2 regions of the Paenibacillus sp. FSL R5-0341 genome follow, and region 2 is predicted to be linked to the other one. Evidence: predicted binding sites of a transcription regulator. Region 2 holds the regulator's gene; the other holds the start of a gene.
The links. Region 2 encodes Rex, which represses fermentation and respiration genes when NADH is low (regulators of the CRP and FNR family bind a similar motif). Its sites were predicted from a motif close to TTGTGAAATATTTCACAA; they were not measured.
Positions count from the first base shown of each region.

Region 1: a site for Rex is predicted at 4,064-4,081, ahead of MKX75_RS27585 (cytochrome ubiquinol oxidase subunit I). Genes of this name have one in related genera too.

Region 1 is NZ_CP150241.1:6,144,220-6,160,777, forward strand. Features, by position in the region: gene cydD (thiol reductant ABC exporter subunit CydD) at 1-1,525, opposite strand, end outside; gene cydB (cytochrome d ubiquinol oxidase subunit II) at 1,527-2,582, opposite strand; gene MKX75_RS27585 (cytochrome ubiquinol oxidase subunit I) at 2,527-3,942, opposite strand; gene MKX75_RS27590 (hypothetical protein) at 4,326-5,618, shown strand; gene MKX75_RS27595 (glycosyltransferase) at 5,615-6,610, shown strand; gene MKX75_RS27600 (glycosyltransferase family 4 protein) at 6,612-7,997, shown strand; gene MKX75_RS27605 (class I SAM-dependent methyltransferase) at 7,994-8,665, shown strand; gene MKX75_RS27610 (glycosyltransferase family 2 protein) at 8,869-10,953, opposite strand; gene MKX75_RS27615 (glycosyltransferase) at 11,002-12,954, opposite strand; gene MKX75_RS27620 (glycosyltransferase) at 12,911-15,193, opposite strand; gene MKX75_RS27625 (DUF6385 domain-containing protein) at 15,273-16,558, opposite strand, start outside.
Region 2 is NZ_CP150241.1:4,035,567-4,052,124, forward strand. Features, by position in the region: gene MKX75_RS18035 (multi-tm2 domain protein) at 1-865, opposite strand, end outside; gene MKX75_RS18040 (hypothetical protein) at 894-1,346, opposite strand; gene MKX75_RS18045 (RNA polymerase sigma factor) at 1,339-1,965, opposite strand; gene MKX75_RS18050 (DnaD domain-containing protein) at 2,086-2,790, opposite strand; gene asnS (asparagine--tRNA ligase) at 2,811-4,106, opposite strand; gene MKX75_RS18060 (acetate kinase) at 4,207-5,412, opposite strand; gene MKX75_RS18065 (3-hydroxyacyl-CoA dehydrogenase NAD-binding domain-containing protein) at 5,409-6,281, opposite strand; gene MKX75_RS18070 (AAA family ATPase) at 6,415-7,917, opposite strand; gene MKX75_RS18075 (hypothetical protein) at 7,910-8,437, opposite strand; gene MKX75_RS18080 (DUF5590 domain-containing protein) at 8,739-9,269, opposite strand; gene MKX75_RS18085 (amidohydrolase) at 9,309-10,616, opposite strand; gene MKX75_RS18090 (redox-sensing transcriptional repressor Rex) at 10,603-11,256, opposite strand; gene dinG (ATP-dependent DNA helicase DinG) at 11,475-14,336, opposite strand; gene MKX75_RS18100 (tetratricopeptide repeat protein) at 14,478-15,101, opposite strand; gene panD (aspartate 1-decarboxylase) at 15,219-15,602, opposite strand; gene panC (pantoate--beta-alanine ligase) at 15,595-16,491, opposite strand; gene panB (3-methyl-2-oxobutanoate hydroxymethyltransferase) at 16,488-16,558, opposite strand, start outside.

The DNA.
Region 1 (16,558 bases), 2.1 Mb from region 2:
TCGCCACTTCCGCATCCGATGCCTCCGGCATGTAGAAACGAACGTTATCGGCCAGGCTTCCACTGAAGATATACGGATGCTGCGGGATAGCTGCCGTCTGTCTTCGCCAGGATTCGAGCATATCCGGTGTAATCGGCTGTCCATTAGCCAGTACTTGACCCGATGTAGGCAACTGGAAACCAGCCAATACATCTATTAACGTGGACTTGCCTGCTCCGCTGGCGCCAATAATACCGATTTTGCCGAGACCTGTAATCTGAAATGTAACATCCTTTAGCGAAGAAGGACCTTCATCATCATGCCGTACCTGTACATCCGTTAGTGCCAATCTACTATTCTCATTCCATGAGGTCACCGAGGAAGAGGAAGAAGCAAGCTCAGGAGTAGTAGAAACAGAAACAGAAGCAGGATCAGGAGCAAGATGCCCCAAAGCCGTTTTATCGTTCAATACGACACGTATAGACGAAGTAGCAGCTTTCCTTTTACCCGAAGATAATGATGATGTAGATCCAGCTTCACCCTCTGCCGTAACCGGATGTGCAACAACATTTGCATAGGCTTCTTTTTGTTTCTGTTCAGCGGCTTTCCCCCGTTCAATCACCTGATTAATGGCTACTCCCGCTTCCTTACCATCCAATGTGGCATGATAATCAGCGCCGAGCATACGTACAGGCAGGAAATATTCGGGTGCCAGAATCAGTACCGTCAGCGCAGGTCCGAGCAGCATATGTCCCTCCGTCAGACGTAATCCCAGACCAACCGCCACGGAAGCAACGGACAGCATCGTGAAGAAATCGAGTGCAAACGAAGAAAGAAAGGCCATGCGCAGAGTAGACATCGTCGCCTTCCGATACCGCTGACTGACCCGCAGAATGGACCCTTCGTGTGTTTTGCTCTGTCCCAATGTTTTCAGCGTCTCCAACCCACGCAAGGTATCGACAAAATGGTTAGCGAGTGCTTTGTAGGATCGGAATTGTCCGTCTATCTTCCGCTGCGCAGCAAGACCAATCAGAATCATGAACACGATCAGGATCGGGAGTGTCAGCATCAGAATAACCCCGGACATCAGATCCAGCTTGAACACATACAGCAAAATGACGATGGGGGTGAACCCCATGCCCAGCATGCGAGGAATGAATAGTTCCAGATACGTCTTGTATTGAGCTGTTCCCTCACGTGCCAGTGTGACCAGATGGCCTGTGCCCTCTGTCTTGGCATAACGCGGCCCAAGCCTGAACCACTGCTCCACCATCTGTCTGCGCAGATCGGTTCCTGTCTTCTCCGCATATCGTGAAGTCACGAGTTGTAACCAGAAGGATAGGGCGTAGCGGGCGGCAAAAGCGGCCAGGAACAGCAGCAGTACAGGATACTGCTCCGTTACGGATGAACCTTCAAACAATGCCGTGATGGCCTGTGCCAGCCATTTGGCTTGCATAATGATCGTCATCGCCTGCAGCATCACCAGCGCTGAGGCCAGCGCAAGTACCGGCCGGATGCCCGGCAGCTTCATCAGCCCCCGTCCCATATCAGTACTCCAGGTGGTGCTGCTCGTTCAGACGTTTGCGGAAGATATAATAACTCCAGATCTGATAACCGAGAACAAACGGTAACAGTGTGCAAGCTACAATGGTCATTACTTTCAATGAATAAGCGCCGGATGCGGCGTTGTATACGGTCAGGTCATATGCCGCTCCAAAGGAGCTCACCATCACTCTTGGGAATAGTCCGATAAATACCGAGGCAAAGGCAATCGCAATCACTGCTCCTGTCATACCAAAAGCCCAGCCTTCACGCTTCTGACGAACAAAGTATGCCGCAAGTGCAAGCGAGACTGCTCCAAGTACGACCATAATCCAGAGGGCCCAGCCGCGTACGGCGAACACATCGGTCATCATATACGTCATTAACGCGTAAACAGCGAGCAGTGCAGTCAGCGGCAACATCAATTTTTGCGCTGTATTCAAGGCACGCTCTCGGAGTTCGCCAACTGTTCGTAGTGATGCAAACAGCAAGCCATGAACCAGACACAGCAACGTTACGCTTAAGCCACCAATGACGGTGTACGGATTAACGATATCGAAGAATCCTGCGCGCAACTGCATCTCCCCATCAATGGGCAGACCCTTCATCAACGTGGCAAAGACCACCCCGAACAGGAAAGGTAACAGCGCACTGGAAACAACAATGATGATGTCCCAGGTTTTGCGCCAACGTTGTTGTTTCATTTTACTGCGGAATTCGAAAGCAACTCCGCGACCAATTAAGGCGAGTAACACGACCACAAGTGGCAGGTAAAAACCACTGAACAACGTGGCATACCAGTGCGGGAAGGCAGCAAACATCGCGCCCCCTGCTGTAATCAGCCATACTTCGTTCCCATCCCAGAACGGACCGATCGAGTTGATCAGGGTCCGACGTTCACGATCTGTTTTGGCGATAATGCCTGTAGACATCCCTACACCAAAATCAAAACCTTCCAAAAAGAAGAAACCGACAAACAATACGGCAATCAGCAAAAACCACAACTCACTTAGTGACAACGGAATAACCTCCATCCACGCCGAACGGGTCGGCCGATTCATCGTGATCTTCCGGCTTCTCGACCGCAAACGGTCCGGCTTTGATCTCACGTACGAACAGGTATACCATCACGATTCCGAGAACCGTATACGCAGCGGTAAAAGCAATGGTCGAGAACAAGATCATTCCTGCGGATACATTCGGTGAGACCCCGGCTTCAGTTGTCATATAGCCAAATACTGTCCATGGCTGCCTTCCGACCTCGGTCATAATCCAACCTGATGTATTGGCGATAAACGGCAGGGAGATGGCAAACACCATCAGACGCATAAACCACTTCCCAGCGACCTCCAGCTTCTTGCGCATGGCCAGAAACGTACCGTATAGCGCCAGTGCAATCATCAAACCACCCGCTGCAATCATGATGCGGAAACTCCAGAACGTTGTACGTACTGGAGGGATATAGTCCCCTGGTCCGTACGTCTGTTCATACTCAGCTTGAAGCTCCTTCATGCCTTTGACACTACCGGAGAACTTACTGTAGGACAGATAACTGAGCAATCCGGGGATTTTGATCTCGCCCGTATTCTCCTGTTTATCCGGATCAATAAAAGCGACCACCGTCCATGGTGCCGGATCTTCTGTCGTCGTCCATGTGCCCTCACTGGCTGCCATCTTCATCGGCTGTGTCTCCACCAGATATTGCGCCTGGAAGTGACCGGAGAAAGCAACGCCGAATGAAGAAACCAGAGCGATAATGATCGCAATATTAAACGATTTGCGGAAGATCTCCACATCCTGCTTTTTCATCAATTTGTAGGCACTAATACCCGTTACGACGAATGCCCCTGTCATCAATGCCCCAAAGATTGTATGTGGGAACTCAACGAGAAGCTGACCATTCGTGATGAGTGCAAAGAAATCATTCATCTCGGCTCGGCCGTTGTTAATCTCAAACCCGACAGGATGCTGCATAAATGAATTGGCCGCCAGAATCCACAGCGCGGACAGGAATGTGCCAACGAACACCAGCCAGATACAGGCCAGATGCACTTTTTTGGACAAACGATCCCACCCAAATATCCACAATCCAATAAATGTAGACTCCATAAAAAACGCCAATAGGGCTTCAATAGCCAGTGGCGCACCGAACACATCCCCGACAAATCGGGAGTACTCTGACCAGTTCATACCGAACTGAAACTCTTGCAGAATACCTGTGACTACCCCGACGGCAAAGTTAATCAGGAACAGTTTGCCCCAGAACTTGGCCATCGTTTTGTAGATCTCCTTACCCTTAACAACGTACAACGTCTCCATAATCGCAACCAACAGCACAAGACCGATGGATAGCGGCACAAAAAAGAAATGGAAAATCGTTGTAAGTGCATATTGGATACGCGATAACATAATCGGATCCATACCGTTACCCCTTCTTTCTGTTCACTTCGCAGTATGCGTATCTGGCATTGAAGCTGCACCTTCGCTGTCTGTCCACCAAATACGTTGATGAACGTATTGTGCCAGATTACCTATTTTATACATGTGAGAATTATCACAATCTACGTGTTTAGAGCAAAAAAAAGTGATCCTGGTCACACAAAAGATAAAAATCAGCCTATTACCACAGCTTGCCAACTTCATGTATTCATGGAAGATACTCATGTTTGGGACGGAATGCCCATATGTTAGTCTCAGGCATAACATGCGAAGTGCCGTGAGGGCTTTACATATGAAGTGAAAGCATGAAGCACATGCAGAGAGAATGACGCACCATAATTCAGTCAAGGTGAGGTGAACAATTTATGGAAAATTCTGCGCCGTTACCTGATTCAGCCCTCGAAGTCGGCCCGGATGAGGTTACTACGGCACAGCCCCCTGTCCGGTATGTTCTCTTCCCCCGCAAAGGAGGCTGGTCATCCTTTCCCTATCCCGATATTGCTGCGCTGCTGTCGATCGAGGGAGATGTCTACTATGTCAGCAGCCTGACGCAAACAGCGGATGTACCTTCGGTCATCACCGTGATCTCCCTTCCTGAAGCCGAGCAGCTATTACTGGAACCACGAACCGTTGCGGTCGTTACCCATCCGTACTGGCTTATGGCTACAGCTTCGCTGGAGCCTGAGCTATGTATTGTTCTGCTCCCTGAGCCTGCTGGGGATGAAGCAACTTCTCCGCTATGGGAAAGCAGTATTTCCAAACTGGTTGGCATCGCCGATCTGGTGGGTACCTCCTCCGAAACACGATATATGAAGCTGCTTTTCCAAGGTGTACGCGCTGTCTGGCTAGGCGGCGAAGATCCTACACCTGCGGGTACGATGCAAAAGGATGACCTAGAAGTCCCTCTCCGTGACTACGAACTGTTCTTCCTGCATGCGCTGCGGCAGATCCTGTCAGGAACGCTGGATAGCGTCACCCTGCTTCAATGCAGTGTACGTGCTGACTTCTACCGCCAGCTCCGAGCCAAAGCAGGCGCCCATGAGACGATATCCTTTTTGCTGGCAGCCTATGAGTACTTGCTTGAAGATCCTAGGGCTATCCATTCACTGCAAGAAGCCTTCACTCATGCGGTCATGAATGGTCGCAGCGATTGCGTAGTCTCCCACTATCGCTTCCTGTCTGCCATCCATGCCCGGGCCGGGAAATTGGAGGACGCCCTGCTGGTGTACGGTATCAGTGCGCGCGACGAACAAGAACGACATCATTATGAACAGCTCTGCCGCTGGCTTGAAGCGGGAGAAGATCAACTTGTACGAGCGGAATTGCTACGTATTAACGATGATTACGGAAACGCCTTGCGTATCCTGGACGAACTTGGCGGAGAAACGGCGAGACATTGGAAATTCCGCATCTATCAGGAGACTGGACGTGTGGAAGAGGCACTTGCTCTGGTGCATGCAGTCGATATTCAGGATGATGCCAGTCGCCGGGATTATCAGCAATTATCCGGAAGTGCGCTGGCTCTAAGAGGAGAGCGACACGGGGCAGTCCGACATTTTCTCGAAACGGCACTGGAGGATGAAGATGCGCTCGCCCGGATTGTCGAACTGGAGCTGTTGGATCATGCTGTACAGCAATTGCTTGGGGAGGTGCCATGATGCTGGACCCGAAGAAGCGTAGACAACAGGTGAATGGGCCGATGGTGCACAGGGATATCCGAACCGAAACCACTTATACGCCAACGGAAACAGTCGATCGGACACATACAGACGCATTGGGAAATGGCGATCAAACGTCGGATCATGCACAACCAACGCCGAGCACTCGAAGCCAAATTCATCACTGGGGCGACGTACAAGGTCAGGGAGAACAGGATGCTGCTGTATCACAAGAGGAAACAAATGTTTTCGAAGAGCCATTCTCCATTCGTCGGGTTCGCAAAAGCAAAGGCAACAAACTGACCGCCATGCTCCAGGTTCGCAATGAACGTGGCCGATACCTTGAAGAGGTACTGCATGATCTGAGTGAGTTCGTGGATGAGATCGTGATTGTGGACGATGCAAGCACAGACGGAACCCCGGACATATGCAAAGCCTATCCGAAGGTGGTCCGGCTGGAAGTGTTGGAGAAACCGCTGTTCGCCGAGGAATGGCGGCTTCGCAATACCTTATGGCAAGCGGCTGCGGGAACACGTCCCGACTGGTTGCTCTCGGTTGATGCGGATGAGCTATACAGCACAGAGGCCAAGAAAGCCATACGCACTCTGATTAATCAGGAGTATGCGGACTGGTTTGCATTTCGTTTCTACGATATGTGGGGTGGCCGGACCCACTACCGGGAAGATGATCTCTGGTGTCTGCATAAACGGCACACCGCTTCACTTGTACGGTATATGCCTGGATATCCTTATTTTTATCCACAGCAGAATCATCATGTTCCCCGCCTTCCCTTGTCCTGCACTGTATTGCCTGGGATCAGCACGGAGCTGAAGGTTCAGCACCTCGGTTGGGCCGGCAGCCTGGAAGATCGGGTTCGTAAATACTTGCGCTACAAACGTATTGATCCGAGCGGTGAGTGGGGAAATCTTGCACACTACGAGTCGATCCTCGATCCGGAACCTCGGCTGCTTCCCTGGAAGGAGGGACAGTGAAATGGGCGTGGTGAGTATTCTGACACATAGCTTCACCGATGGGTACAATCGGGAATTTGGCCGGGTATTTGGCGGTGGACTGGAGCGCTACATTTTGGATCTGTGCAGTGTCATCCGTGGGCTCGGGCACATTCCCGAGGTTCATCAGCTCTCTTATTTTGAGGCGTTTCAGACGCGTACGGAGCAGATTGATGTATTTGGCTATGCATATGACATGAATGATGTGCCCGAAGCCTTTGACCGGATGGCCGCCGCGGCACGCGGACCTGTGATCTATGCGAGCTGTCTGTGGCAACCCATCACCTACAAACCAGGCAGTCTTGGCATCTGTCACGGCATTAACTGGGATCGTCCCGGTCTGCCATTGGATACCAAACAACAAGTAGCAGAACACATTCAGCTGGCTCTGGATGGACTTGTGCGCATCGTGTCTGTGGATTCCCATTTCCAGACCTTTTGCCGAGCCGCTTGTACCTATACCGATCCAAGGCAGGTTGTCCTCATTCCCAATGCAGTGGATACGTCCTATTTCACACCAGCCCCGCCAACGCGGACCTTAGAGCAGGAACAGGAAGACGAATGGCTTGCTGCATGGAAGACCGATCTGGCGAGTCATGAGGAGAAGGCTGATGCAGTTATATCAGGGGTGCAAGCTGTAGAGAGCAAGGGTGGAGCGGGTGGTGATGGAACGAACAGAGGTAGGGCTAACGATATTCTAATAGAAGCAGATGCTGACTACCAGGTTAATGGTCCAATTCGGGGACAGGTTGAAAAGAAAGCTGTGGATGTAAGTTTGACCCCTCCCCGCCCAATTCGCATTATATATCCGCGCCGCATCAGCATGGAACGCGGCATTATTCCGATGATGCTGGCAGCAGATAAGCTATTGGGTGCTTTTCCAGATCTGGAGATTGAATTTGCCGGGGAACTGGTCGAAGGCAGTACGGTCGGGAGAGCCTTCCGTTATTGGCATCGTACTCACCCACATGCAGCGAGAATTAACCAGCGCACGTATGATTTCCGGGATATTCGGGTGGCCTACCATCAGGCAGATATCGCCGTAATTCCAACCGTTTTCTCAGAGGGCACCTCCTATGCCTGTCTGGAAGCGATGAGCTGTGGACTTCCAGTAATCGCCTCCAATGTTGGCGGATTGAATGATCTGATTCAGGACGGGTTTAATGGGCTGCTGGTACCTCCTGGTGAGCAGGAACTCACCGCCGCACTGGTTCGTCTCGTACAGGATCGGGCAGAGCGAGAACGACTGGGAATCTATGCGCGCGAGACTGCACTGTCCTATGATCTAACCAGGTGGCGGAGCCGGTGGAGCACGGTGTTGGAATCTTTTTTGGCAGAGACAGGATTGAAGGAGGGAATTCGCGGATGATGGATACGCCCAAGGCAACGGAATTCATGGAATCAAGATACATTCGGCAAAGTGACCCTAAAACGGACACACTGGTCTTCCCCTTGCATCCGGCATGGTGGAGCCGTCCCTATGAATATGAATGGGCCCGGCGGTTTGCACGTCCGGACGATGTGGTCCTTGATGCAGCCTGCGGCATCTCCCATCCGTTCAAATTCTGGCTTGCCGAACACTGCCGCGAGGTTCACGCCTGCGATTGGGATGAACGTATTTTGTCTGAAGAGGCAATCCGGCTGGATATTGCTGCTGATTTTGGCGAGCAAGCCGCTCAGGATCTGCCGGAATCAACTCTCGTCCGATTGCACCGTTCAAAGGCTAATCTGGCCCAGCTTCCGTATGAATCGGGTAAGTTTGATCGGGTGTTCTGTATTTCTGTACTGGAGCATCTGGATACAGGCACAATGCTGCGTGCATTTCGTGAATTCGCCCGGGTGCTGAAGCCAAACGGACAGTTGATCGCTACCTTCGATGTGCCCGAGATGCGGCCTGATCTACTGGAGACGATCATGGCGGTCACCGGACTAACCATTGAAGATAAGCTGAATGTGGAGGAGCCGGACGATGCTATCTGGTCAGACATGTACGGCACGCCAATCCGCTGTTTTCGCGCAGTGATATGCAAAGGTTGAGACTGGTGGAGTTGCGTTGGGTTAAATGCAGAATGGATAATTGAGGACTTGAGGGATCGACCCATGGGCAACGGAACCATGCACGGTTCGGGAAATAATCCGATTACCGGCAGCTCCGTTGCTTTTGTACTTTCAATGGAGGTCCTATTACGGGAATATGTGGGGGATATATAGGGATTGGGGAACTAAAGATGAAAGACAGATTACAGGTGTACCAGTAGCATGTTGCACTGGTTGGTGTACTCTTTGGCAGAGGCTGCGCCGGGTGTTGTCAGGCGCAGCAAGGTTTGCAAGCCCGGCGGGATCACTGTCGCCGGGCGACCTGTGGCGGCAGGTTGCCGGGCAGTGAGTTGGGCCGATCCAGCCCATTCACGCGCCAGGTTCTGCCGCCCGGCGAGCAGCGCGAGCGTGCCCGCGAGGAGCGCGTGAGCGGTGCGCTCGGGGGCGGTGCGCTCGGGGGCGGGCACTTCGTCCGCGTGGGGCTGCTGCGCGCCGTCAGGCGTGCCGCATAGCGCCAGCAGCCCTTCGCGGACGCTCGCGGGTGCGCGCAGCAGCCCGCAGCGTGCCGCAGGCGGAAGCGCTGCAAGCAACGCCAGCGCACCGCGAGGCAGCAGGGCCTGCAGCAGGCGCAGCCATGCGGCCCAGGCGCCAACGCTGGCGAGCGCTTGCGCAGCGGCGAGCACGCCGCCAGGAGCAGGCGGGCCGCAGGCAGGCGAGCCGCCGGACGGGCTGCCGCAGCCGCGCGCCGAAGCGTTGCTGCCGGGCGTTGCGCCGCGCTGCAGCAACGCCTCAGCGGCGTGGGCCGCTGCGGGCAGCGCAGCCGCCGGGCGAGCCGCCGCTCGGGCGTTGCGCCCGCCGGGCTGCTTGCGGCCCAGCGCCCACAGCGCAAGCGCCGCCTCAGGCCCGTGCTGCGCATGCGCCGCCCAGGGCTGCAATGCCGCCCATGCCGCGGCGTCCTCGCCCAGCTGGGCCAGTGCAAGCCCGGCGGCCAGCGGCTGTGCCCGCAGCGGGGTAGCAAGTGCTGCCGCATGGCGCAGCAGCCACTCCGGCCGATGCGCAGCCAGCGCGGCCGCGATCAGCACTTGCCATGCCGCAGGCGGCAAGCTTCCCCGGGCGGCTGCGCTGGCGATGGCATGCGGCCTCCCTGTGGCTGCGGCCAGCAACAACAGCCGCTGCCATGCAGCCACGCTGCCGGGTTGCATGCCCAGCGCCGCCGTGTATGCGGCTTCTGCCTCTGCCCAGCGGCCAGCTCGGTCATATGCCATGCCTTCCAGTGTTAGGCTGCGATAGGTTCCAGCACCAGAGACTGACGTATATCGGTTGGCCGTGGAAGCAGCGGATCTAGCCTGTTTTAACCAGTCCAAGGCTACATCCTCTCTCCCTTGATCCAGTTCAAGTACAGCACCAAGCTCCAACAAATCCGGAAAATCCTCATACACGGGCGCCCATGCTTCCACCACAGCAAGCGCCCTCTCCGGGCTACCACTCTCTCGCCAAGCGTAAGCCGTTTTCAGCACCAGATCCGAGTGATATCCGCACTCAGGTGTAAGCTGTGCCAATAATGGGTGCAACAATCGGAGTGCTTCATCATACTTCGCTTGCTGAAACCATTCGGCAGCCAGAGCATATAACAACTCCGGTTGGTCGCCCTCCTGATTTAACGCGGAACGAATCAACTGCATATTTCGTGCACCTTTATTTTTGGTAGTAATCACCTGCTCCAGGTATCCGTAATGAATGACCTCGAGGCCAGAATGAAGCACACCTTGCGGAGCCAGTGCCACGATGGAAGAAGCTATTTCTTCATGAATTCTGCCCTGAAAGGCAATTCGGGGATCATTTCGGAACAAACGACACACCGCATCTGTCACACGCTCTTCACCGGATACACCCAACAGACTCGTGACCTGTATCCAGTACCCCCATACATCATCTCTGCTCGCGGCTAACAACTGCATGAGTTCTGCCTTCATCTGCGAGGTCTGTATCCATACTTCATCTGCATCAAGCACCAGAATCCACGGTTTCGTAGCAGCAGCCAGCGACAGATTACGGGCTTCACTGAAGTCTCCGTTCCATTCTGTGCGAATTACAATGGCACCATGGCGGCGGGCAATTTCAATTGTATCGTCTACCGATCCAGTATCCACGACGATGATCTCATCTACAACATCCCTGACTGCGTTCAGACACCGCTGGAGTGGTCCGGCTTCATCCTTTACGATCATGCACAAGCTAATCCCTGTGTCCACATTCATCACCACCTCACCAACGGAATTCAGCCCCATCCAATGCCCACCTGCATTAACTTTACCCCCGCAACTACTTAATATCGCTCAACTCTCGAACCCATCCGCCCCTGGCAATTCAAGCCGAATATGCTGAACAATTGGCCAACAACGGTGTCGCTGTCCATTCGTACGTTGGGCGAATATCTCCAGATGATGATCCGCAGCACTAACCAATCCCTTCACCAGCCAACTGGTTCCCGCGAGGGTATCCGAAGTCCCAGGGAACGACTCCATTCCATTCTCATTCAAGTTCTCTTCCTCTTCCACTCGAACGTTCTCCCCAACAGATAAATCATCTCCCGCCAATTGCTGCCGACACATCTGAATCAGATTATGCAGCTCTTTCCATCTCCCCGACTGTACACATCCTTCCATCATCAGTCCGAGCGCCTGCCAGCCGTCATACTCTGTTCCCGCAACCGTTACGTCCATGCTGGAGTTCATATCCTTCTTCTTTGCCACTCTCAGACCAACCGTTCTCCCCGTCTGCACAGTAGATTCCTCATCATTAGTTACTGCTGCACCTTCCTGAGAACTACGCTTCAACCACAACGTCAATGGATCATCTCCGCTGACTTCCTTCCCCTCGATCCATTCCAAACGCTCAAGCCATCGGGTAGATATCAGTGCGAGCAGCCCTTTTTTCCGCTTCACGGGTTCCAGCTTCAGACGCGCCTTGTTCCATCTTCCCTGCTGGATGTGGAGCATCGCTTCAGCCACGGACAAACGCTCCCTCATCTCTCCGGAAGGTTGTGAAGATACACCCGATAACAATTCCAGAGCCGCTTCATAACAACGACTTTGCTCCAGAATGCCCAATACTTTGTGTGTAGCCTCTTCCGATCCGAGCGCAAAACGCTCCGTCACCAGCTCTGGAATCTGATGTTCCTGTCCGGAGACTCGCATAATTCGGAATATCCGATAGAGCGGCGGTAACAGACTGGATTTGGCGCGCACCGCTTCTACATAAGCATCCACCGCGCCTTCAAGATCAGCCTTTCCTTCCAGTAATCGGCCTAACGTATACCACGTCTGATAGGTGCCGATGCCTTCTTCCGTATGGTATATGGGTGGAGGTGGCCCCATGCGAACCGCTTCACGCAGCGATAATTCTGCCCGATCAGCATCCCCCAATGCGTCTGCACAGACTCCACGATGATGCATCAGATCCGTGTACTCTGGAAAGAGTTCAAGCGCAGCATCAATGCGATCTAATGCCTCCTGCCAGCGATTCAGGTGCTGTAGACAACGAACTTCATATTTGAACAGCAAATGTGCGTAACTGGTCACCGCTGGATCAATCCCCATCCGAGCCACACCAAACGTCTCCAATGCCCGCTCCGCTTCCCCCACACGCAGATATTCTACGCCCAGATTATAGTGATGGAACGGCTGATCCGGCTCTTCCTCCACTGCCTGTTGCAGCAGGCGGACATTGCGGTTCACTTTATCTTTGCGCTCCACAATCGCCGTCTGATATCCGTAATGATGGATCATCATGTCCGTCACATGAAAAGCAGCCTCTGGGTTCCTACGGCAAATCGCCGCCGCAATCTGCTCATGAATTCGACCTTCGAACCGATGCTCCGGGGCATTGCGAAAGAGACGTAAAACCGGATTCACGGTAACCCCCTGCTGACCCGTACCTGTATAGTTATGAATGTTTAAAAACAATCCGTCACATCCGCTGACCGTCGTCCAGCTTCTGATCTGCTCCCGCGCAGCCCTATCGAGCGCCTCGTCCGCATCAAGAAAGAGAATCCAGTCGCCGGAAGCCCGCTCCAGGCCAGCATTACGTGCTGCGGCAAAATCATCGCACCACTCAAATGCCACAACCACCGCTCCATATTGCTGTGCAATCTCCGCGCTGCGGTCCGATGAACCGGTGTCCACGACAATTACCTCGTCCACCGCTCCCTGGACACTAGCAAGACAGTGAGGCAGTAACTCTTCTTCATCCTTCACGATCATGCATAGGGAAATGCGTTCCGCTCGCAAGTTGATTCCTCCTTTCCTTCGCATGGAAAATCGTGCGCCATGAGATACCTTCGGCCGTCCGCAGCCTTTGTTCCAGTGCAGCATGTTGTGCCGCGAGTGCCCCTGCCGACGGGGAGCGAACCAATTCCTGTCGAAGTACCTCCATTGCTATCCGCAAGTAACATACTGCTGCACCAGCTCTGGCCTGTTGCAGATCAGGCTCGCGCTCCAGAGCCTGCTCGAACAGAGACAATGCCTGATCATAATACCCTTTGGCATACAGTGTTTCACCCAGCCAGAATAACCCTTCGGCATCCAGCTCACTCTCGGTCATGCACTGAATCAGGATATTCGCGGCTACCAAGGTATATCCGTGGCGATACAGCAGACTTGCAAACTCCCGCCGGACCGTTACTGCCTTTCCCCGATGCTCACGTATCATGATTTCTCGCAGCTCATGCAGTTGCTCAGCAAGCGTAAGCTGTCCAGTCTTTATCGCCTGCTGTACAACCTGCTCCGCCACCATCTGTGCCTGCGGACCCCACTCCATAAACTTCTGTTCTTCTGACGCAGGTTCCATGCTTCGCGGCTCTTTGGTCAACTGATCCAGCAGACGATCCATGACCTTCCAAACCGTCTTTTCCTGTGAATGCGTAGTTGCAAGGAATGTATCCGTTAATCGTAATCCGTTGGCCCAGCAAGCCAGCGCCCAATCCATTCTGTGTTCAGACCCCAAGTTGACTTCATCCATACGCTCTGCGCCCCAGTATTCTTCCGCCAGTTGCAATGCTTCCGAAACCCTATTCGCACATAACATCCAATGTATTCGATCAGCTACTTGAATACGAGCACTACACGCATCTGTATCCAGCATTTTCAACGCCTGCTCATACGCCCCGCAGCCTGCAAGAATACGAATCACATGCACTAGGTGAGCCTCATTATTCACGGAGGATGGATGTGACATTCCACCCCGAATCGAATTACCGTGATTTGACTTTTCAATCCCTCTGCATCTGGCGAGCAATGTTTCTGCTATGTTCTCATCTGTTTCTCCCGATTGTTGCAGTACATCTGCCAACCCCACCCATGCCGGAGCATATGCAAACATGCTGTCCAATGCCAGACCGTACAGATGTGCGGACTCATTCAGGAATCCACGTTTCTGGGCAAGTCTTGCCATCGCGGTATAGGCTCTGTAACTATCAGAACCGGCTTCCGTTACATATGGCGAATCTAACGTGCTACCACCATCACTTTGTCCATCACTATCCGGCACCTCCAGGCACTCAGTCGCTCGGGCAAAGGATTGATATGCACGCTCCTCCAAACCTTGCTGCTCCAACGTCTCACCGTACAACAGATGCAGATCCGCGTAAGATGGATAACGCTGTCGTTCCACAGACAGAAGTGCATGCGCCTCGTCGTAGCGCTCCGATCCCACAAGGGTCTTCGCATAATCCCTAACCAGTGTAGGGCGATATGGCGCGAGCAGCTCTGTCCGTCGTAACGATTCATGGAATGCTTCAATTGCCTGTTCGATCTGACCAAGTTGGCAATACGTTACTGCCAGATTGTACAGGTGAAAAGGCTGTGCAGGATCATCCTGAAGTTCACGCTCAATCAGCTTCAAATTACGTCTTGGTTTATGTTCCTTCACAATCGTGGAGGCCAGATACCCATCATGAATGAGACATAGTGGAGCCAGCGGTTCAGTCTCGATCAATACGTTTTCTTCATCTGTATATTTCTCGTTCTTATCCCCATCAGCAGCCTCATTCAGGACCAGCCTGCTCGGGCCGCTACGAACCAACTGCTCATGGATGCGTCCCACATATCGATATCCTTGATTAGCACGGAACAGTCTTACCGGTTGGGAGATCATCTTCTCCTCTGCCCCTTCACCGTATCGATTCTCTATAGTAATGCGTAATCTTGAAATGCTTTTATGGACTTTGGGCAAATAGCTCAGTAGTTCTTCTAACCCCTGTATGACGTACTCATCCGCATCCAGACATAGGACCCATTCGGTGCCAGCCAGAGGCAAACTGATATTCCGCGCATGGGCAAAATCATCCTCCCAGCGGGCATGCAACACCGTCGCTCCGTATGTTCTGGCGATCTCGGTCGTACGGTCGGATGAGCCCGTATCGGTGATAAAGCATTCCGTGTCGATATGCTTCAAGCTGTCGAGACAGCGGGCTAGATGATGTTCTTCATTTTGCACAATCATATGAATTCCAAGTAAACGGTTCTGCAAACGTAGCCACCTCCAATACAAAAAAAGTACATGAAGTCCACCAAAGGAACTCCATGTACCTATATGACAAATGAATGGGTTATGTGCCTTGTCCATTGAAGAACACATCAATCGTACTTGGTGCACCAACTAGGCTGGAGCGGTAAGATAGGCGTGTATATTTGAGAAAACGCTGTGGAACCAATACATCCACTGACCCGGACAAAATGCCCGTTACTGTCGTCACATCTGTGTACCAGTTCGAACCATTTGCACTGATCTCAACACGAGCATCTACCCGGTTTACACCCGGTCCCCTATTGTATACAAAGAAAGAATACGTACCAAATACACTGGTTGTCACTGCTGGAAGCGGTGTAAAGGTGTTAGCCGTCGGGGTGCTAATGAGTTGGTTTTCCTGAAAACTCTTCTGTGATATGGACGTCACGCTGCTAAGCGTTCCCGCCGTAATTGTAGCGCCGAGCACACTGGTGATCGTTCCGTTTAACAGGTTCGTCAGGGTTCCGGCTGTAATCGTTGCTCCAAGTACACTCGTGATCGTACCATTCAGCAGGTTTGTCAGCGTCCCCGCTGTCACCGTTGCGCCGAGCACGCTGGTGATCGTTCCGTTTAATAAGTTCGTTAGGGTTCCGGCTGTAATCGTTGCTCCAAGTACACTCGTAATCGTACCATTCAGCAAATTCGTCAACGTACCCGCTGTTACCGTTGCGCCGAGCACGCTGGTAATCGTTCCGTTTAATAAGTTCGTCAGCGTTCCTGCGGTGATGGTGGCTCCAAGTACACTGGTGATCGTACCTGCGGTAATTGTTGCTCCGAGTATACCTGTGATTGTACCCGCTGTGATGGTCGCTCCAAGCACGCTGGTAATGGTTCCAGCAGTGATCGTTGCTCCCAATACACTGGTTATTGTACCATTCAGCAAGTTCGTCAGTGTCCCCGCCGTTACTGTAGCTCCGAGCACACTCGTGATGGTTCCGGCTGTGATCGTTGCTCCAAGTACACTTGTGATCGTACCATTCAGTAAGTTCGTCAATGTTCCTGCAGTCACCGTGGCTCCAAGCACACTCGTGATGGTACCATTAAGCAGGTTCGTCAATGTACCTGCGGTCACGGTTGCACCCAGCACACTCGTAATGGTTCCCGCCGTGATTGTTGCTCCCAATACACTGGTTATTGTACCATTCAGCAAGTTCGTCAATGTACCCGCGGTAACCGTGGCTCCGAGCACACTGTTAATCGTACCTGCTGTAATCGTTGCTCCAAGTACACTCGTGATCGTTCCGTTCAGAATGTTCGTAATGGTTCCGGCGTTAATCGTAACGGTAGTCAGACCTGAGATGTTACTGATGGTTCCGTCCAAAATGA
Region 2 (16,558 bases):
GAAACAGGAACATGAGTTGCATGCCTCTTTTTTGCAGTCCCAGATACAGATGACCCGCACCTGGGAAGGCTGATAACAGGGTTGCCAGCACTTTGCTTCGCCGTCCAGAAGTTCTGCCCATCTCCAGCTCCTCGAACAACGTACGATCCTGCAATACCTCACCGGCCTGCCTGCGATGCACATGCTGAACCGCATCAAACATACAGTACACCCAAATGACAGGCAGAATGAGCAAGAACATCAGAAATACGGATTCATTTGTAATAGAAGCTACAAAAACCATCATGGCAAATGAACCGAAGAACGCGATTAGGAATGATAAACCGCGATGCAACAGTCCGAGATGAAGATGTCCCAGACCTGGAACAAAGGAAAGCAAAATCGTAAAAAACCGTTCGCTTTCACTACCTTTTCGATACATGGGTTGACTATAAGGACCCGAAGGCACGCCATATTCATCACCTCGATGCTGATGATGCATCTCATCTTCATTCATATGCTCCAAGGGATCTCCCTGACCAGCGAATGGTCCTTGTTGATAGGCTGCTCCTTGATGTTGAGCTCCGTAATGTGCCCCATAACCTTGGTATCGAGCATCACGTGGAGATGGTGCTCGGAGCAGAAGTATACTGATATCCAGCATACTGACTCCCCAGAAGAACATGGCACATAGTGCACCAAAAATCATCAAGTCCTGTTGGCCAAACGCCCACGCCAGCATGAATGAGCCAACAGCTGTTCCGAAGAAAAGCAATGGATAGATTACAGACCTTGCGGCTCGACCCCAATACATAAAACCAAGACCGGGTATCAGGTTTAATAGAAATGCGAGTAATTTATTACGATCTGAGTGCACAGTCGTCATCCTTTCTTTTCAGGCAATGCGAAACCATTTATGGTTTAGGCTTGAAGTTATCCAGCCATGAAGTGGCTGCCTCCGTCCATTTCTCCGTAAAAGACCCTCTGTGGTCGCCATCCTGGAACTTGTGATAAGGTGCTACCTTGTCAAAAAGTCCTGACGAGAGGAAGATCAATGTCAAACAGGCTGCGACCGCGTAATGGAACACTTTATGATCAAGCCAGCGCCGGTTTCGTCCAGCACGGGATTTGCGATGTACCTTGGGTATTTGAATGCCCTCAATCCGATGCATGACTGAATCCGCAAACCCTTTCGGGTCATGTAATGGAGGCAGCTCCCCTTGGATACCGAGCGCTTCCAGATAGCTGTCCATCGCATCCGAGTCTTCCATCAGAAGCTGTTCCATTCGATTCGCTTGAGATTCATTCATATGACCTTCAATATAATCGGTCCATTGTGCAGCGGTATACTTCTCCTGTTTACTCACGCCATTCATCCTCCTTCCAATGATTCCGAATCCACTGCCGGGCACGATACAAGCGAGATTCCACGGTCTTCACAGCCACCTGTGCATCACTGGCAATCTGCTCATAATTTTTTTCACCTAAATAATACGCAGTAATAATATCACGGTGCTGAGCAGGCAACTGATTAATTCGTTCGCGAAGTTTATCCTGACGTTCTTCACGAACGAGACGGGCAAGAACGTCTTCATCCCGTCCGGGCATATTTATTATTTTTTCTTCTCCACCCAGATCCTCAGCACTTCGTCTGCCCAGCTTGCGTTTGGCATCAATCGCTTTGTGAAAGGCAATTCGGGTTAACCACGTTTTGAAACCTTCGGAACGGTAGTCGGGGAGAGACTTATACATCTGTATGAACGCCTCCTGAGCTGCATCCTGTGCTTCCTGATCGTTCCTGAGTACGGAATAGGCCACATGGTATACATGCTGGCTATACTTATCAATCAGAGTACGCATCTGGGATGTATCTCCTTGACGGATTTGTTCGATTACGCGCGCTTCATCAATAACTCTCCCCTCCTCTCCAATACAATAGACGACAGCTTGTGTGGCAACCCCTGCGTGATCCATCAAATTTTTCAAAACAAAGTGAATTCATTGCCTGAAAGGTTGGTGCCGCTGATAACTCATCAACTTATACTCCCAAAAAAAACAGGCACAGAATGACTTCTGGCCTGTTTCTTGTTCTTGCCTACGCTTGAATCAACGTCCACCATTACGAAACCGCTGCGTGTACGCCTTCGCGTCTTGAACGGTCTTGACACGATTGCGACTCCACTCAAGCAGAATTCGATCGATATACCGGAAATGTACTTTGCCTGCAAAAACCGCTTCCTTCAGAGCCATGAGAATCAGTTCCTCTTGATAACGATCCTGATCCAACCAGCTGGATATCGTCTCACACTCCATTGGAGATAGTGGACGGCCGAATTCTTTTTCAAAGATGGAGAACATATTTCGTTCTTCCTCTTCTTTTTGAACACTGTTCGAATCTTGACGTGCTGTACTGCTGCTCAGCTGCTCCGCACGGTATGCGGCTACTTCTTCGGCAGTGCACGCTGCAAGCTTGGCATATAATCCATGTAAATCATATCGCTCGTACTGGATGTCACGTTCCTCGTCACGATGCTCGTCAATCGCAATATATCCATCCCTCATCAGACGTTGCAACATTCTGGCAATGCCTTCAGGTGCAAGTCCCATGCGTCCCGCAAGCTCTTCAAGCGTGGGAAACTCATTGAACTCTGCTTGACGAAACCCTAGCAGTTGAATCAGAAGAAGCACTTCTGCATCTGATAGGCCAAGCTGGTGATAATAACGTAACAAGGCATACGGCAGGTGAGCTGCACCCGAAGTCATGCCATAAGCTGCTCCATCCAACCACGCTTTGGATGTGGTGTCTTCCATAGACGCTCCTCGGTTAAGCATTAAGGGTACAGACGATAGAGCATACGTGGGAATGCGATTGTTTCACGTACATGATCCAATCCACAGATCCATGCTACCGTCCGCTCCAATCCCAGACCGAAACCGGAGTGAGGAACCGATCCGTATTTACGTAGATCCAGATACCATTGGTAAGCTTCATCCGAAAGGTTGTGCTCCTCAAAGCGTTGTTGCATCAATTCCGGATCATCGATACGCTGCGAACCACCAATAATCTCTCCATAGCCTTCTGGTGCAATCATATCCGCACAGAGAACAACTTCAGGACGATTCGGATCTGGTTTCATGTAGAAAGCCTTGATTCCAGCAGGGTAATGCGTGATAAAGACGGGTGTATTGTACTTCTCAGCAATCGCTGTTTCGTGCGGTGCACCAAAGTCTTCTCCCCAAGGAATATCGAAGCCTTGTCCATGCAGGAATTCAATCGCTTCATCATACGTAATACGCGGGAATGGAGCTACGATGCCTTCGAGTTTGGATACGTCACGACCGATAGATTCCAGTTCAGCACGGCAGTTTTTCAACACGGATTGAACGACATGAGCAATAAATTTCTCTTGTACGCGCAGACTTTCCTCGTGATCTACAAATGCCATTTCCGGCTCAATCATCCAGAACTCAATCAAGTGACGACGTGTTTTGGACTTCTCTGCGCGGAATGTTGGACCGAAGGAATATACTTTACCCAGCGCCATGGCTGCGGCTTCCATATACAATTGACCACTTTGTGTCAGATAAGCATCTTCATCAAAGTATTTGATGTGGAACAGGTTCGTTGTTCCTTCCGCAGACGATGGTGTCAAAATCGGAGGGTCCACTTGCGTGAATCCGTTACCATCAAAGAACTGCTGAACAGCCCGAATAATTTCTGCACGAATCACCATAACAGCACGTTGCTTCGTAGAACGGAGCCACAGATGACGATGGTCCATCAAGAAATCAACACCATGTTCTTTAGGCGTGATTGGATAGTTTTCAGTCAGGTGAATGATCTCCACCCCAGTAACAGTCATCTCGTAACCGGACGCACTGCGAGGTTCTTCACGAATAATACCTGTAACATACAAAGAGCTTTCTTGTGTCAGGCTCTTGGCATTGTTCCAGATCTCTTCACTAACTTCACTTTTCACAACTACCCCTTGAATATATCCGGTTCCATCACGCAGCTGCAAAAACTGAATTTTACCGCTGGAACGTTTGTTGTTAATCCAGGCACCGATTGTTACGGTTTCGCCCACATGCTCGTTCACATTACGAATTACACAATTCGTATTCATGCCATATCTCCCCTTGGTTCCTGAATTTGAAAATGCAGCGGGCAGGCTTATGCCTGTCCTCTGCACTTCCTTGTCATTCTATATTTACTTTACAGTTAGATTACTGAGAATTCAATACGATTCGGTGTGTATCGCGTGCAATAACCAATTCTTCGTTTGTTGGCACAACGAGAACTTCCACTTTGGAATTCGCTGTTGTGATCCGGCGTGGTTCGCCAGAACGAATGGCATTCAGCGCTTCATCCAGTTCAACACCCAGATAAGTGAGCTGCTCACATACTTTTTGGCGAAGAACAACGGAGTTCTCACCTACACCAGCCGTAAATACAATCACGTCTACACCATTCATTGCAGCTGCATATGAACCGATGTATTTACGCAAACGGTATTCGTACATTTCAAAAGCAAGCGTGGAGTTGGCATCGCCATTCTCCATACCTTCCGTAATCTCACGCATGTCACTGCTGATTCCGGAGATTGCAAGCAATCCACTGTGTTTGTTCAACATGGAGTTCACTTCGCTTACGCTCAGTTCTTCCTTGTTCATTACATAAGGTACGATAGCTGGGTCAAGGTCACCAGAACGTGTTCCCATCATCAGGCCTTCAAGCGGAGTCATACCCATCGAAGTATCCACAGATACGCCACCTTTAACTGCTGTTACACTACCGCCGTTACCCACGTGACAAGTGATGATTTTCAGATCTTCCACTGGACGATCCAGATACTCGGCAGCTGCCTTGCTTACGTAATCATGGGAAGTACCATGCGCGCCGTAGCGACGTACTTTATATTTTTTGTAAAGTACACGAGGAATAGCATACAGATATGCTTTTTCCGGCATCGTTTGATGGAACGCCGTATCGAAGACCATAACCTGTGGAACTCCAGGCATATTGGCTTCAGCCGCACGAATCCCCATCATTGCTGCCGGGTTGTGGAGTGGAGCCAAGTCGAACAAACGACGAATTTCAGCTTTGGCAGCATCATCTACCAATGCAGATTCTTTAAATGCTTCACCACCGTGAACAACACGGTGTCCAACAGCTTGAATTTCACTTACGGAATCCAACACACCGTTTTCTTTGTCAGTCAAAATATCGATGACTTTACGGATTGCTGTTGTATGTTCCAGAATTTCGCTAACTTCTGTAACATCCTCACGGCCTGTCGGTTTGTGCGTCAGAATGGAGGAATCCATTCCGATCCGCTCTACCAGACCTTTAGCCAGTACAGATTCGTCAGTCATATTATACAGTTGATATTTGAGCGAGGAACTCCCCGCATTAATTACGAGTACTTTCACAGTCGGTCACCATCCTTGTCGTACTTGAAGAATCCTTCGCCTGTTTTAACACCCAGGTGTCCTGCACGCACCATTTTCTTCAGGACTGTAGAAGGACGATATTTCAATTCTCCGAATTCACGGAACATTCTTTCGAGTGCAGCTTCAACAGAATCCAATCCGAAACGGTCAGCCATTTCGAGTGGTCCATGTTGGAAGTTGTATCCGATACGCATTGCATCATCGATATCTTCAGCAGATGCAACACCTTCTTGCAATACATGCAATGCTTCGTTAATCAGCAGGCAGATCAGACGGGAAGTTACGAATCCAGGGGATTCATAGATCATGACTCCTTTTTTGTCCGCTACTTCTTCTACGAAACGTCTGGTCTCTTCGAATGTGGTATCCGAAGTTTTTAGTCCACGAATAATCTCTACAAGATCAACCCGGGATACCGGGTGAATAAAGTGCATACCAATAACACGCTCTGGGTATTTGGTCGAGCTTGCAAGCTCGGTCAAACTCAGCGTGGATGTGTTACTTGCCAGAATGACATTACTTGGGCAAACTTGGTCCAGTTGGCTGAATACTGCTTTTTTCGCATCCAGATCCTCTGAAATCGTCTCAATGACCATGTCGCAAGTTCCAAGTTCAGCCAAATGAGCTACCTTGGTAATACGGGAAAGAATCAATTTCTTCTCCGCTTTTGTAATCGCCCATTTCTCCAGTTGTTTATCCAGGTTCGTTTCGATCATGTCATATGCATGATCCAGCTTTTGTGTTGTATGCTCCACGAGAAGCACATCAAGTCCTTTGGCTGCGAGCATCTGGGAAATACCTTGTCCCATCGTACCGCCACCGACAACTCCTATTTTTTTGAAAAACATGGTTCTGCTCCATCCTTTCGGTTCTCTATTTCTCTATTGTACCCTGTTCGCCGAAAATTACAAATTTCGACCCAACATATAATAATATCTTAGCACGAGTGAAATGTAAAAAAAAATAACCAGCATAAATAAATTATGCTGGTAAAAGGGCACTGTCACGAAATTGACAACGAAATTGCTCGCCAGACAATACTTCCTCACGAATGAGGATATCGAGGGAATTGTCGAAAATTGTCCGTTGTTCTTCAAGCAACCTTTTCGTCTGCTCCATAAGTTCTTGCAAAATCAATTTATTCTCCCGCATGAGCTCCTCAGTTGTGACCATATCCATGTTCACAATACCAAGTGAAGTCAATCCGGAAGCCATCATCGTCTGCACCACATTGGTCGCCTGATCAAAGTCATTGCGTGACCCAGTTGACCGTCCACCGTAGTACATTTCCTCTGCAGCCGCTCCTCCGAGTGCAATCATGATCTGCTCCTCCAGAAAGCGCTTCGTATAGAGGAACTGTTCCTGCTGCGGGTTATGACGTACATATCCCAGTGCCTGCCCACGCGGACTGAGTGCCACCTGGCTTACACTGCCTGGACGAACGAGTTCAGCCATAATGGCATGTCCCAACTCATGGATGGCAACTCTTTTCTTCTCTTCCACACTGGATTCACGGTCTGTCTTCTCACCCATCATGACTTTATCAATAGCCAGGGACAAGTGCCGCTGTTCAATGTTTAACAACCCGTCCCGCATGGCGTATATTGCCGCTTCGTTCATAACACTCTCGAGCTGTGCTCCCGAGAAACCATACGATTCTTCAGCTGTCTTCTCAAGGCTGACCCCTTCCAACAGAGGTTTATTGACTGCATGCAGCTCCAGTATGTGTTTTCTGCCTTTCTTATCTGGCAAGTCCACCTGAATATGACGGTCAAAACGTCCTGGACGTGTCAGAGCGCTATCCAGCATTTCTTTGCGGTTCGTTGCAGCGATAACCAAGATTCTTGGCGTATCGGAAGAATAGATTCCGTCCATTTCCGTCAAGAGCTGATTCAACGTCTGATCATACTCGCGCTGTTGACCGCCTTCACGTTTACCCCCGATGACATCGATCTCATCGATAAATATAATGGCGTTTTCCTTATTTTCCTTGGTGGCACGGGTTCTCGCGTCCTTGAACAAATCCCGAATTCTGCTGGCACCCACACCAACATACATTTCCACGAACTCACTACCTGATGCTGCTACGAAAACAGAATCCGTGTAATGGGCAGCAGCCTTGGCCATCAACGTTTTCCCTGTCCCTGGAGGGCCAGTCAGCAAGATGCCTTTTAAAGGACGAATCCCGAACTTGCGGATTTCTTCATGTTTGATGAGAAAGTCAAGTGCTTCACGCAATTCCTGCTTGGCACTATCCTGTCCTCCAATTTCTTCAAATGTAAGTTTTGAAGGTCCTTTTTTCTTGCGTTTACGTTCTTGTGCAGCACCTACGGTAATCCCTCCGCGCATTTGCATCATGAAGAGTAACGCTCCGACAAGCACCGCTGCAATCAGAATCGGAACAATATTAACACCAGTAAAAGCAAGGAAAATAATCAACACGGGAAAAAATCCGATGGCAACTTCTTTTGTCCACTTAGGCATTAGGCCACACTCCTATCTGACCGGGCACACGCGGCAGAATAATAAATTTGCTGGCATCTCCGTCTCTGAGACTGACATAGACATTGTTGTCATCCATCGCTGTATTTACCTTTATTCCATTTGTCGCCATCTTCGACAACGTTGGTGTAATCTCGGTGTATTGCTTGTTCTCCATGGCCTGAGCTACGGTAAACATCGCATCCCCCCACCAACTCTCCAGTGCTTCACTGGAATGATCCACAACATCCAACTTTAGTGAACGTGTTCCAATCAAGTTCTGTCCTTCTTTGTGAATATATTGTACCAGTCTGCCTAAATCAACATCGGGTTGCAGATCCAGTTTCAATTGTACGTCATTACGGTTAATAGTTAATTGAACGTCATTAACTCCATCGTACTGGGTAACCATCTTTTCAATCGGGTTCTGCACGGCCACCTGACGATACACAAACCAACCTCCAAACAACACAACGGCTGAAATGACGGCAGTTAAAGCAATAGGCAATACTTTTAGCTTCAAATGAATTACCCCTCCCAGATTTTAGCCTAACCTACTGGCTTATTTGTATAATACGAATATGTGCACATTGACTCCTGCGAAAATTTCGACAGGACTATTTGTTTTGAATGTATCTTTGAGTACATATCTGAGTATATCACATCGTATATACAATTTCGAAGGCGAAAATATGAATAAATTATTAATTTTAACTATTTAAATCAAAAAGGTTTACAGGCAACACAAAGAACCGGTTCAGTCGGATATCCGTCTGCCGGTTCTTTCATTTTTTAAATTCTCTAGCGAAGCTACTCTATTTGTTCTAGCTGTTCGGGAGTGTGTAGACCAAGTCCACCTGTTCTCCATTGCTAAAACGATAAAACCGATAATGGTTGTGCGTACCGTCTTTATAATACACTTGCCACACATATATTCCATTCACAACGCCGGGCATGATTCGCTTAATCTCACCTGCAGGAACTTCGGAACTAAAGCGATTGCGTATCTGCGCTTCGGACATGCCATTCTGCAGCAGCTCACTGTGTACAGCGTTTGCACCCGTAGCCGGTTGATTGTTTGCATCAAATTTAACCCAGACCATAACATCCTGGTTATCCTTATTTTTGCCGATCAGGGTCCAGTAGATGTTGTCAGTGCCTTCTTTGTCTCCCCAGATGTATTTACGCAATTCATCATAGGATGTAATGCCCAGTTGCTTCTGTGCTGCCTGTATAGCGAGCTCTTCTTCCTTGCGTTGGTCCTGCGTGACATAGACGTAATAACGCTGAAGTCCAAACAGAATCAGAACCAGTGCAAGCAGCGAAATCCATATCCACTTCTTTTTTTTCTTCAAAAGCCGAACTTCCTTTCCCTATGATGTTCTGCCTTGCAATTAACGAGCAAGCAGACCATCAAATGCCAATTGAGACTCACGCAAAATACGCTCTTCATCCAGTGTCAGACATTCGCCATGTTTGACCACTTGTTTGCCATCCACCCATACGTGCTCTACATCTTTGGCAGAAGCCGAGTAGATGGTATGTGACATCAGGTCTGTATGTGGGTAGAAGTGTGCCTGTTCAATGTCCAAAGCGATAAAATCAGCCTTCATGCCGACCTGAAGCGCTCCCGTATTGTTTAAGAAGATAGATTTGGCACCATATGACGTTCCGAGTAGTAATGCTTCACCCGCTGGCACTGCCGTCGGGTCACCAGATACACCTTTGTGGATCAATGCAGCCAGTCTCATTTCCTCGAACATATCCAGGTTGTTGTTACTTGCTGGTCCGTCAGTTCCGAGTGACACGGTAACTCCTGCTTTCAGCAACGCAGGTACACGCGCAACACCGGAAGCGAGTTTCAGGTTACTTCCCGGGTTATGGGATACAGCCACATCATGTCGAGCCAGAATCTCAATCTCTTCGTCATTCAGATGCACCGCATGTGCAACCAGGGATGGACGGGAGAAAAAGCCCAGTTTCTCCAGATGTGCTACAGGACGCAGTCCATAATCAGCCACGTTCTGCTCGACTTCACGAAGCGTTTCCGACATATGTGTATGAAGAGGAAGGTTTAGGTCGTTCGCGACCTGTACAAGCTTCTCTATGTAGTCAGGAGGGCATGTATATGGTGCATGTGGCGAGATTACGGTTGTAATGCGACCATCTGCCTGTCCATTCCACTCACGTGCAAACGCTGCCGACTCCTCCAGCTTCCGCAGTTGCTCTTCTTCCGAGCACAGCCCAATTACACCACGTGCCAGTGCTGCTCTAACGCCGGATTGCTCCACAACTTTGGCAACTTGATCCATGTGATCGTACATGTCCAGGAAAGCTGTAGTTCCGCCTTTCAACATTTCAAGCACCGATAGCGAAGTTCCCCAATATACGTCTTCTGAAGTCATTTTCGCTTCCATCGGCCACATTTTTTCCTGCAACCATACTTGCAACGCAAGATCGTCTCCGTGCCCTCTGAGCAACGACATCGCTGCATGACCATGCGTATTGATCAGACCCGGCAGGAAGAACAGTCCTTTTCCATCCACTTTGGTACAATTTTTGTCTTCATCCGGCAATGTCTCACCAATATGCACAATCTTGTCATTCTCAACAACCATGTATCCGTGGACCACGTTCCATGTTGTGCCGCCTTCATTAACCGCAAATTTGCCGTTGTGAATTACCCATCTATTTGTTGTCATCTTCCTCGTCGTCCTTTCCAGTCTCCAAGTAATAGGCCAAACTAAGCAGATCCGTTGTAAAGTCAGCATGGTGAATGCGGATATGCGGCGGTGTTTTTAGAATTGTTGGTGCAAAATTAAGGATCGCTTCAATTCCCGATTCAATAAGCTGATCGGCTACATTTTGAGCTTCCGTATCTGGAACTGTAATAATACCGATGCGGATGTTATCCGTTTTAACCGCTTCCGTCAATTCATTCATTGGTTTTACCGTCAAACTGTTGATTTGACTACCAATCTTAGGTCCATATGCATCAAATACAGCAACAATCTTCATGTTGTCTTTCAGATATGCGTTGTAGTTGGACAAGGCCTGTCCGAGGTTACCCGCACCTACCAGAGCTACATTAATTTGCTGATCGATTTTGAGGATGTGACGAATTTTCTCAATCAAGTAGGAAACATCATAGCCGATCCCTTTTCGACCAAAATCACCGAAGTAAGCCAGGTCTTTACGAATTTGGGCCGGATTCAGATCCAGCCTCTGTCCAAGCTCTTGAGAAGACACCGTAGCCACCTCACGCTGATGCAACTCGCTCAAATAGCGCAAGTATACAGGCAGACGTCGTACCACCGCTTCCGAAATTTTATCTGATTTCATTCTTGCTCCCCCTTACCAAGCCCACGATAAAATAATAGATGAAAAGATGAGCATTCTGTATAAATTCAAAGATAGAAGTGACTTTTTATACAGAATGCTCCTTGTAATTTAGGTTATAAGTTCTTACGTGCAACTGCTTTATTCGCAAACGGAAAGATCTCATAAAGTTTAACGCCAAACTGCAGCGTCATGCAATGATATAACGAACAAAACAACCATTATTCTTGTTCTTTAGCAGGTTTTTCCAACCATTCGGTAATTCGTGGAACCATTTGCTCTGTGAGCATGTGCTCCATTTTTGGACCAGGTAATGAATATAAAAAGAATTTACCATAGTACGCTTCAATTACGCGTGTATCATAGACAATCACAATTCCTCTGTCCTTCCCGGTACGCACCAATCGGCCAAATCCCTGCTTGAACCGAATGACCGCTTGCGGCACGGACAGTTTCATAAAAGGATTTTTCTTTTGCTCCTGGAGCAGCTCACTCTTGGCTTCCACCAGCGGATGATTCGGTGGCTGGAACGGCAATCTTACAATAGCGAGACAGGTTAGCGCATCACCCGGGATATCTACACCCTCCCAGAAGCTGCTTGTGCCCAGAAGTACCGTAGCTTTGGCATCCTGGAACCTGCGAGTCAGCTTGGAGCGGCTTCCACTGTCCACGCCTTGCCCCAGCAACGAGATGTCGTTACCAGACAACGCCTCCTTGAGCGGATCATAGACCTGTCGCAACATCTTGTATGAAGTAAACAGAACCATCATGCGTCCACGGGTGGCAATTGCTGTCTCTGCGAGGGACTGCACCAGCATATTAACAAAGTGCGCATCACCCACACTGCCCTTCACACTCGGGAAATCACGCGGAATCACCAAAAGTGCCTGATCACGATAGTTGAAAGGTGATGGCAGCATCGACGTTAATAGCCGATTATTATCGGCGGCTTCCTGCAAGCCAAGCTGCTCAATCATGAACTGGAATGACTTATCGACAGAGAGCGTAGCCGATGTAAGCACAACGCTTTTCTTTTTGTCAAAAAACAAATCCTTAAGTTGTGCACTGACATCTACAGGTACAGCATACAGCTGAAGCGATTTGCTGCGGAACTGGCCGCTGGCTTCCATCCAGTACACCGTTTTGGCATCATCCATACGCATGAAGAACCGTAGATTCTCCTTCAACGTAGTCAGATCTTTCAGCAATCCTGTGATGTCCGTGATCAGGCTATCCGATTGATAATCATCCTGATCTTCCTTCACCTCAAGCAGCAATTTGTCCCCTTTGCGAACCAAATCACCCAGTGTCACATAGATCTGGTTCTCCAGATCCTGCAACTCTTGCCATTTCGCAGGTTTCTGAGATGCCTTCAGACGCAGGGAAAATTGACCTGTCTCTCCCGGTGAAGCATCACTTCGTTCAGGCAACAGCCCGAACAGAGCATCGCTCATACGATCCCATAACTCTTTGACCTCAAGAGCGAGCGGAAACATCTGATCCACCATGGAGCCCCATTGCACCGAATTTTCATGTCCGGATAACTGCGAACGAAGCATAGGCAGCTGACCATTACGACTGTCTTTAAACAGACGGGTCAGTGTATGAACCAACGTGAAATATTTCATATGCATTCCAAGATGTTTACCAGCTACATCCTCCAGATGATGGGCCTCATCGATCACAAGACTCTCATAAGCTGGCAGCAGCTGATGTGCTGCTTTGACATCCGTAAATAATTTGGAGTGATTGGTGATTACAATATCTGACAACCCGGCCTCATGTTTGGCACGATGATAGAAACATTTGCGGAACCATGGACAGGATCTTCCCAGACATGACTCGGATTCGCTTTGTACGGTCTCCCAGAAGTCCCCACCGCGTCCGCTAAGGTTAAGTTCCTCATCATCTCCGGTTTCGGTCTGCGTAAGCCAGACGATCATCTGGGCAGCTGTGAAATAATCCTCTTTCGGTGTGGCGAATTCACGTTTATTGATTTTGTGTTCAAATTTGCGCAGGCACAGGTAATGTCCACGTCCTTTGAATACAGCAGCCTTAAACGGAAACGGAACCACTTGGGTCAGCATCGGAATGTCCCGCTCTCTCAATTGTTCCTGCAGGTTGATCGTATGCGTGCTGACCATGACTTTCTGTTCTTGCTTCACACTTTCGTAAATAGCAGGCAACAGATACCCCAGAGATTTACCGGTACCCGTTCCAGCTTCGATCAAGAGGTGTTTCTCTTCGTCCAAAGCTTGCCTTACACTGCTGAACATCTGAGTCTGCGCTTCGCGCTCTTCATAATGATCCAGCGTATCCTTCAGGTTCTCCCGAACCTGGTCCATAAACTGTTCGAAGCTTACACCATCAAGGGGGTTACCCTCACGTTCATCACGTGGTGCACCAATATCCGTCCAATCACTCACATTAAGAGCAAGCTGACGATAATAGGTATGTCCGTCCAGGTCCTGGATCGGCTCTGCTTCCTTCTCACTGCGCATTCCGTCCAAGAACCAACCCAAGTCACTGTCTTCTGGTGCGAACAGGTCACTGAGCCGCTGAATCGTTATGAGCGGTAATTCCTTTAACTCATCCAGACATTTGAGCAGCACATAGGCTGTCGCCAGTGCATCACTGTCAGCCTGATGAGGGCGATCATGCTGAAAACCAAATTCTGAAGACACATAACCAAGTTGATAAGAACCAAGTGATGGGAACGTAATCTTCAGAAAATCAATCGTGTCCAGAATACGGCCTGTGAACGGCAAATAACCGCAACGGTCCAGAGCATTCTGTAAAAAGTGAAAATCAAAAGCAACGTTGTGTCCAACAAGAACCACATCGTTAAGCAGCGGAACCATCTCCATCATCATCTCTTCGAGTGATGGAGCATCCGCCACATCGGCATCGGTAATACCCGTTAATCCCGAAATAAACGGGGGAATCGGTACACCAGGGTTCACATAAGAACTATATATTTGAGTTATGCTGAAGTCATGATCTATGATGGCAAGTCCGGCCTGTATAATCTCACCGTCGGACTGCGTGCCGGTTGTTTCGAAATCCAATACGGCATATTTCATTGCAATGTACGGTCCCTTCCATTCCAGTCTATGTTACAGCATAGCAAAAAAAAGGGGATTTGAAAATTAACTGACAAAAAAGCGGTGTTCCCACCGCTATGCCAAAGGAGGGAACACCGTTTTTTGTCGCCGAATTCCCGCTTAATGAAGGGTTGTCAGCTGATTCGCATATTGCAATTTTCCCCTGTTCAACCTGCAAGCTTCCATGTTGTACAGTGGTTCGGTCAATGTCGGGTCATACTGAAGGGCCTGTGCAAAGAGTGAACATGCAGCTTCCGGATTCGCAAGTTTGGCTTGAATACAGCCCAGAGCGTTACATACAAGCCCTTTTAAGCGAGGCGAACCCTTAAGGTACATGATCTGCTGCAAATGTGTCCCGGCTTCCGCCATTTGTTCCAGATTCAGATACGCGAGCGCCAGGTAAAAACGAGTTAATGCACTCTCCGGATGGTCGGTCACAACCTGGGAGAACTGCATAATCGCCTGCCGATACATCTGTAATTTGAAATAGCCCTGACCCCGACTGAAATATTCCAGATGGAGTTCAGGCAAAGCGGTAACAGCTTCCTGTTCTGGTTCAAGGGAAGCAGGCTTATCCATCTCCCGCTCCCTCACCTGGCTCATCTTTTCTTCAAACATCAGCCATTCATCCAGCATTCCGTCACTCATCCGCTTAAGCAAGTTCCACTTTTGCAGCAATTCCTGTTTGTTCAGGCCTTCAGCGGAAGGATAGCTCTTGATAATTTCATCTAACATGTCGTTCATTTCTGCGAAAACATGCTGGAACATCGATGCATCCCCACCCTTGAAAAAATGGATTAGTGCAGTGACCTGTACTCATTTTTTGCTTCAAGGGCCGATTTCATTCTCCTTACCAGTCGATTACATAATCGTGGCGTGCACTTCCTGCTTCATCGTTTGTACAGGTTTATTCTGTCCATCTACAAATACAACCGTTGGTTTGTGAGTATTTGCCTCTTCTTGAGACATCATGGCGTAAGAAATGATAATGACGTTATCTCCAGGCTGTACCAGACGTGCAGCTGCGCCGTTAAGACAGATGACCCCGCTTCCGCGCGGTCCTGGAATCACATAAGTTTCCAGACGTGCACCGTTGTTGTTGTTCACGATTTGCACTTTCTCGTTTTCCATCAAGTCGGATGTTTCCATCAAGTCTTCATCTATGGTAATGCTACCCACATAGTTCAAGTTGGCTTCCGTTACCGTAGCCCGGTGAATTTTGGATTTCATCAGTGTTCTAAACATGGGACAGTACCTCCGATTTTTGCAACCTAATATTGTCAATCAATCTTGTTTTTCCGAATTTCACCGCAAGTGCGATGAGCAGATCGTCACGTCCTTGAACTTCTTCCTGATCTGAGAGCGGCTCAAGGCTAGGAAAAGCCTGAATCTCGGCATAGTCAATAATGGCAAGCGGTGAGCTTGTAATATGCTCGCGCAAGATGCGACGGATATCTGCGGCTGTAGTAACTAGACCTGTATCTGCAGCTTCCTGAGCTGCGCGCAGTGCCTTTGACAGAACCAACGCCTGTGTACGCTGTTCTGCGCTAAGATAGACATTACGTGAACTGAGGGCAAGACCATCCTCTTCCCGAACAATCGGACAAGGCACAATTTCTACAGGCATATTCAAATCATTCACCATCTGTTGAATGACCGCAACCTGCTGAGCGTCTTTCATCCCGAAAAATGCACGCTGTGGTTGTACGATGTTGAAAAGCTTGGATACTACAGTCGTTACGCCGTCAAAATGTCCCGGGCGGGAAGCGCCACATAAGCGCTCCGTCAGTTGTGAGACAGATACTGTCGTTTGCGTTGCCTGTGGATACATCTCTTCAACAGAGGGAATAAATACAATATCTACCCCTTGTGAGCGTGCTGTCTCCACATCCCTGGCTTCATCCCGCGGATAGCTGTCAAAATCTTCATTGGGTCCAAATTGAATCGGATTAACGAATATGCTTAATACCACGATATCGCTCTGTTGTTGGGCTGCTTGCATCAAGCTTGCATGACCTTCATGAAGATAACCCATTGTCGGTACCAGACCTACAACGGATGCATTGGACCGAATCGCTTGACGCATCAAGCTTAGCTCCTGTCTTAACTCTGCGATTGTCCGTAATACTTTCATGAGTTACTTCCCACCTTTTCCTTACGTTGTCCATACAGTTGATCCAGAACGCCAGCATCCGTAGCAT